Regions from separate parts of the Leclercia sp. S52 genome, predicted to be linked through region 1. Evidence: predicted binding sites of a transcription regulator. Region 1 holds the regulator's gene; the other holds the start of a gene.

What was found. Region 1 encodes sigma-54, which starts transcription at its own class of promoters, with help from an activator protein. Its sites were predicted from a motif close to GTTGGCACANNTTTCGCTNT; they were not measured.
Region 2: AAHB66_RS06140 (amino acid ABC transporter substrate-binding protein) is a predicted target of sigma-54. The motif match lies at 1,183-1,202, and genes of this name have one in related genera.

The regions. Positions count from the first base shown of each region.
Region 1 is NZ_CP152474.1:4,362,612-4,366,089, forward strand. Features, by position in the region: gene lptB (LPS export ABC transporter ATP-binding protein) at 1-609, shown strand, start outside; gene rpoN (RNA polymerase factor sigma-54) at 657-2,090, shown strand; gene hpf (ribosome hibernation promoting factor) at 2,113-2,400, shown strand; gene ptsN (PTS IIA-like nitrogen regulatory protein PtsN) at 2,483-2,974, shown strand; gene rapZ (RNase adapter RapZ) at 3,020-3,478, shown strand, end outside.
Region 2 is NZ_CP152474.1:1,303,276-1,306,753, reverse strand. Features, by position in the region: gene lnt (apolipoprotein N-acyltransferase) at 1-1,079, shown strand, start outside; gene AAHB66_RS06140 (amino acid ABC transporter substrate-binding protein) at 1,475-2,383, shown strand; partial or broken gene AAHB66_RS06135 (amino acid ABC transporter permease) at 2,542-3,279, shown strand; gene gltK (glutamate/aspartate ABC transporter permease GltK) at 3,283-3,478, shown strand, end outside.

The DNA.
Region 1 (3,478 bases):
GCGGGTAAAACCACCACCTTTTATATGGTGGTCGGCATTGTGCCGCGCGATGCGGGTAACATCATCATTGATGATGAAGATATCAGCCTGCTGCCCCTTCACGCGCGTGCACGTCGCGGCATCGGTTATCTGCCGCAGGAAGCCTCGATTTTCCGCCGTCTCAGCGTCTTCGACAACCTGATGGCGGTGCTGCAGATCCGTGATGATTTGACCTCCGAGCAGCGTCAGGATCGCGCCAACGAGCTGATGGAAGAGTTCCACATCGAACATCTGCGAGACAGCCTGGGCCAGGCGCTCTCCGGTGGTGAACGCCGCCGTGTGGAAATTGCCCGTGCGCTGGCGGCAAACCCGAAATTCATTCTGCTCGATGAACCCTTTGCGGGCGTTGACCCGATTTCGGTTATTGATATCAAACGAATTATTGAGCATCTGCGCGACAGCGGTCTGGGAGTGCTTATCACCGACCATAACGTGCGTGAGACGCTGGCGGTCTGTGAGCGTGCTTACATCGTCAGCCAGGGCCATCTGATTGCTCACGGCACACCGCAGCAGATCCTCGAAGACGAGCATGTTAAGCGCGTGTATCTTGGGGAAGACTTCAGACTCTGATAGGGTAGAAGTTCAGTCTCGCGTAAACGGAGAAAAATGCTCTGAACATGAAGCAAGGTTTGCAATTAAGGCTCAGCCAACAGCTGGCAATGACGCCGCAGTTACAACAGGCCATCCGTCTGTTGCAGCTGTCGACGCTGGAACTTCAGCAGGAGCTGCAGCAAGCGCTGGACAGTAATCCCCTGCTTGAGCAAACCGATCTTCACGACGAGGTAGAAACTCAGCAAACCCAGGACAACGAAACGCTCGACAGCGTTGACGCGCTGGAGCAAAAAGAGATGCCTGACGAGCTTCCTCTTGATGCCAGTTGGGATGAGATCTACACCGCGGGCACACCGTCCGGCACGCGCGCAGACTACCAGGATGATGAATTGCCGGTGTATCAGGGCGAAACCACCCAGTCGCTGCAGGATTACCTGATGTGGCAGGTGGAGCTGACGCCGTTTTCCGATACCGATCGCGCCATTGCCACCTCCATCGTCGATGCCGTTGATGAGACCGGCTATTTGACCGTGTCGCTGGACGAGATTCTGGAAAGTATCGGTGACGATGAGATCGACCTTGAAGAGGTCGAAGCGGTTCTGAAGCGCGTCCAGCGTTTTGATCCGGTCGGCGTCGCGGCACGGGATTTACGTGACTGCCTGCTGATCCAGCTTTCGCAGTTCGTCAAAGAGACGCCGTGGCTTGAAGAGGCTCGCCTGATTGTCAGCGAACATCTGGATCTGCTGGCCAACCACGACTTCCGCTCGTTGATGCGCGTGACGCGCCTGAAAGAAGAGATCCTGAAAGAAGCGGTTAATCTGATCCAGTCGCTGGATCCGCGTCCGGGGCAGTCAATCCAGACCAGCGAGCCCGAGTACGTCATTCCCGACGTGCTGGTACGCAAACATAACGGCCTGTGGACCGTGGAACTCAACTCCGACAGCATCCCGCGGCTGCAAATTAATCAGCAGTACGCTTCGATGTGTACCAGCTCGCGCAACGACTCGGATAACCAGTTTATCCGCAGCAATCTGCAGGAGGCGCGCTGGCTGATCAAAAGCCTCGAGAGCCGCAATGATACGTTGCTGCGCGTCAGCCGCTGCATCGTGGAGCAGCAGCAGGCGTTTTTTGAACAGGGTGAAGAGTTTATGAAACCGATGGTGCTGGCGGATATCGCTCAGGCCGTCGAGATGCATGAATCGACGATTTCCCGCGTGACGACGCAGAAGTATCTGCACAGTCCGCGCGGTATTTTTGAGCTTAAGTATTTTTTCTCCAGCCATGTCAACACCGAAGGCGGCGGCGAAGCCTCGTCGACAGCCATCCGGGCGCTGGTGAAAAAATTGATCGCCGCGGAAAACCCCGCGAAACCACTGAGCGACAGTAAGTTAACCACCATGCTGTCCGATCAAGGTATCATGGTGGCACGCCGTACTGTTGCGAAGTATCGAGAGTCTTTATCCATTCCGCCGTCAAACCAGCGTAAACAACTGGTCTGACACAACCGATAAGGAAGACACTATGCAGCTCAACATCACTGGACACAACGTCGAGATCACTGAGGCCCTGCGCGAGTTTGTGAATACGAAGTTCGCCAAGCTGGAGCAGTATTTCGAGAGGATCAATCAGGTCTACATTGTGTTAAAAGTGGAAAAAGTGACTCATATCTCGGATGCGACCCTGCATGTTAACGGAGGCGAAATCCATGCCAGTGCGGAAGGACAAGACATGTACGCGGCTATCGACGGCTTGATTGACAAGCTGGCACGACAGCTAAACAAACATAAAGATAAACTGAAACAACACTAATTGTCCGGGCAGTTAACGGGTGCAGGATGGCCTGTTGTGAAACACAACGGGCCCTTTGTACAGTTAGCGCTTAGGTGAAATTATGATGAATAACGATTCAACTCTACAACTGAGCAGTGTCCTTAATCAGGAATGTACTCGCAGTGCCGTCCACTGCCAGAGCAAAAAACGTGCCCTGGAAATCATCAGTGAACTGGCCGCAAAACAGCTGAGCCTGCCGCCGCAAGTGGTATTTGAAGCGATCCTGACCCGCGAAAAAATGGGCAGTACCGGCATCGGCAACGGCATCGCCATTCCCCATGGCAAACTTGAAGAGGATACTCTGCGCGCTGTAGGCGTGTTTGTTCAGCTGGAAACACCTATCGCCTTTGATGCCATTGATAACCAGCCTGTCGATCTGCTGTTTGCCCTGCTGGTGCCAGCCGATCAGACCAAAACACATTTGCACACCCTCTCGCTGGTGGCCAAACGTCTGGCGGATAAAACCATCTGTCGCCGTTTGCGCGCGGCACAGAGCGATGAGGAGCTTTATCAAATTATTACGGAAACGGAAGGCAATCAGGATGATGCGTAATCGGGTGATGGCTTTGACATCTGTAGTCCTGAGGAGAAACGGTACATGGTGCTGATGATCGTCAGCGGTCGTTCGGGATCCGGGAAATCGGTCGCCCTGCGAGCGCTGGAAGATATGGGCTTTTACTGCGTCGATAACCTGCCGGTGGTGCTGCTGCCCGAGCTGGCGAGATCGCTGGCCGATCGGCAGATTTCCGCCGCGGTCAGCATCGACGTGCGTAACATGCCTGAATCGCCGGAGATCTTTGAGCAGGCGATGAGCAGTTTGCCGGAGGCGTTTTCACCTCAGCTGCTGTTCCTTGATGCCGATCGCAATACGCTGATCCGTCGCTACAGCGATACCCGCCGTCTGCATCCGCTCTCCAGCAAAAACCTGTCGCTGGAAAGCGCCATTGACCAGGAGAGCGATCTGCTGGAGCCGCTGCGCTCACGTGCCGATCTGATCGTCGATACCTCCGAAATGTCCGTTCATGAACTGGCGGAGATGCTGCGTACCCGTCTGCTG
Region 2 (3,478 bases), 1.9 Mb from region 1:
GCCAGATCGACGGCCCGCTGAAAGGACTGGCGCCGGTGATGGGCGTCGAGGCGATCAACTTCCTGCTGATGGTAGTGAGCGGCCTGCTGGTGCTGGCGCTGGTGCAGCGTAACTGGCGTCCGCTGGTGGCGGCGCTGATCCTCTTTGCCCTGCCTTTCCCGCTGCGTTATATCCAGTGGTTTACCCTTGAGCCGGAACGCGCCACCCAGGTGTCGATGGTGCAGGGGAATATTCCTCAGTCGTTAAAATGGGATGAAGGTCAGCTGATCAACACCCTGAAAATTTATCTGGATGCCACCCAGAAAGAGATGGGTAAATCCCAGCTGATTATCTGGCCGGAGTCGGCGATCCCCGATCTGGAGATTAACCAGCAGCGTTTTCTTGGCATGATGGACGACCTGCTCCGTGCCCGTGACACTACCCTGATCACCGGGATAGTGGATGCGCGTCTGAACAAGCAGAACCGTTACGACACTTACAACACCATCATTATGCTCGGGAAAGACAATCCGTACAGCTATGAGTCGACCAACCGCTACAACAAAAATCACCTGGTGCCGTTCGGTGAGTTTGTGCCGCTGGAGTCGATTCTGCGTCCGCTGGCACCGTTCTTCGATTTGCCAATGTCGTCCTTTAGCCGGGGCTCCTACGTTCAGCCTCAGCTGAGCGCCCACGGCTTCCTGCTGACCGCCGCCATTTGCTACGAGATCATCCTCGGTGAGCAGGTGCGGGATAATTTCCGCCCGAATACCGACTATCTGCTGACCATCTCCAACGATGCCTGGTTCGGTAAGTCGATCGGCCCATGGCAGCACTTCCAGATGGCGCGCATGCGCTCCCTGGAGCTGGCGCGTCCACTGCTGCGCAGCACTAACAATGGCATCACCGCCGTGATTGGCCCGCAGGGCGAAATTCAGGCCATGCTGCCGCAGTTCACCCGCGACGTGCTGACCGCAAAAGTCACCCCGACCAGCGGGCTGACGCCTTACGCCCGTACCGGCAACTGGCCGCTGTGGATCCTGACCCTGCTGTTCGGCTTTGGCGCCGTGCTGATGAGCCTTCGTCAGCGTCGTAAGTAACATTCCCCCTCTGTTGCCGGGTGGCGGCTTCGCCTTACCCGGCCTACATACGTAGGCCCGGCAAGCAACGCGCCGCCGGGCAATTTCTCCTCCGCTTCCCATTTCTGGCACGTCTATTGCTTTGTTTATTCATGTAAACGCGATTTGGCTTAACGTGCAACCGGGTCGCACCAGCATTGTTCACCGGTAGCACCGAAACGGTGCAACGGCAGATTTATGCCTCTGAATGGTGCGGCGCGCTTCGCAAAAATAAACAATAACGCAGCAAAATCTTTACATTAAGCCAAACTAAATGTTAACAAACACGTATAACACTGCACTCGTATCGCGCGAGCTATAACAACATCACACCGAATATCAATGCGCACCTGACGCTGATAAAAAAGGAGTTGGATATGCAATTACGTAAACTGGCCACAGCAATGCTGGTAATGGGATTGTCTGCAGGCGTCGTGCACGCCGAAGATGCTGCCCCGGCAGCGGGTGGCACCCTGGAAAAGATCGCTAAAAACGGCGTGATTGTGGTCGGCCACCGTGAATCCTCTGTTCCGTTCTCATACTACGACAACACGCAAAAAGTCGTGGGTTACTCTCAGGCTTACTCCAACGCCATCGTTGACGCGGTGAAGAAAAAACTGAACAAACCGGATCTGGAAGTGAAGCTGATCCCAATCACTTCACAAAACCGTATCCCGCTGCTGCAAAACGGCACCTTCGATTTTGAGTGTGGTTCCACCACCAACAACCTTGAGCGTCAGAAACAGGCTGCCTTCTCCGACACCATCTTCGTGGTCGGTACCCGTCTGCTGACCAAAAAAGGCGGCGAGATTAAAGACTTCGACGACCTGAAAGGCAAAGCGGTAGTCGTGACCTCCGGTACCACCTCTGAAGTGCTGCTGCACAAGCTGAACGAAGAGAAGAAAATGGACATGCGCATCATCAGCGCCAAAGACCACGGTGACTCCTTCCGTACCCTGGAGAGCGGCCGCGCGGTAGCCTTTATGATGGATGATGCCCTGCTGGCTGGTGAGCGCGCGAAGGCGAAGAAACCGGACAACTGGGAAATCGTCGGCACTGCGCAGTCCAAAGAGGCCTACGGCTGCATGATGCGTAAAGACGACGCGGAATTTAAGAAACTGGTCGATGACACCATCGCTCAGGTTCAGACCTCCGGCGACGCGGAGAAATGGTTCGATAAGTGGTTCAAGAACCCAATCCCACCAAAAAATCTGAACATGAACTTTGAGCTGTCTGACGACATGAAGGCGCTGTTCAAAGAACCGAATGACAAGGCACTTAACTAATTAGAACCATTAAGGGGCGGGACCTCCTGCCCTCTCGATTGTCGGGAAGCGCGGACAGACTAAACGTTGAGTGGTCGTTCCCCACTCAGCGCGAACATTAAAGCTTCTCACCAATCTTCGAGGGTAGCGCTGCTACCCTTTTTTTTCTGGAGTTTATTATGTCAATCGACTGGAACTGGGGCATTTTTCTGCAGCAAGCCCCGTTCGGCAACACCACCTATCTTGGCTGGCTGTGGAGCGGTTTTCAGGTCACGGTCGCACTGTCGATCACGGCCTGGATTATTGCCTTCCTCGTCGGCTCGCTGTTCGGTATTTTACGTACCGTGCCTAACCGTTTTCTCTCCTCACTGGGAACCTGCTACGTCGAACTGTTCCGTAACGTTCCGTTAATCGTGCAGTTCTTTACCTGGTATCTGGTTATCCCGGAACTGCTGCCGGAAGATATCGGCATGTGGTTCAAGTCTGAACTGGATCCTAACGTTCAGTTCTTTGTCTCCTCTATGCTCTGTCTCGGTCTGTTCACCGCAGCCCGCGTATGCGAACAGGTGCGCGCAGCGATCCAGTCCCTGCCCCGTGGACAGAAAAACGCCGCCCTGGCGATGGGTCTGACCTTACCGCAGGCCTACCGCTATGTGCTGCTGCCGAATGCCTATCGCGTGATTGTGCCGCCGATGACCTCGGAGATGATGAACCTGGTGAAAAACTCGGCCATCGCCTCCACCATCGGTCTGGTCGATATGGCCGCGCAGGCGGGCAAGCTGCTGGATTACTCCGCCCACGCGTGGGAATCCTTCACCGCCATTACCCTGGCGTATGTGCTGATTAATGCCGTGATTATGCTGGTGATGAACCTGGTCGAACGTAAAGTTCGCCTGCCGGGCAACCTGGGGGGGCAAATAATGTACGAGTTTGACTGGAGTTCCATTGTCCCTTCCATGCCCTACCTGATTGATGGCCTGATCATCACGCTGAAGATCACCCTGACGGCGGTGATTATCGGGATTGTCTGGGGCACGTTGCTGGCGGTAATGCGCCTGTCGAGTTTTAAGCCTGTCGCCTGGTTTGCCACCGCCTACGTCAACGTGTTCCGTTCTA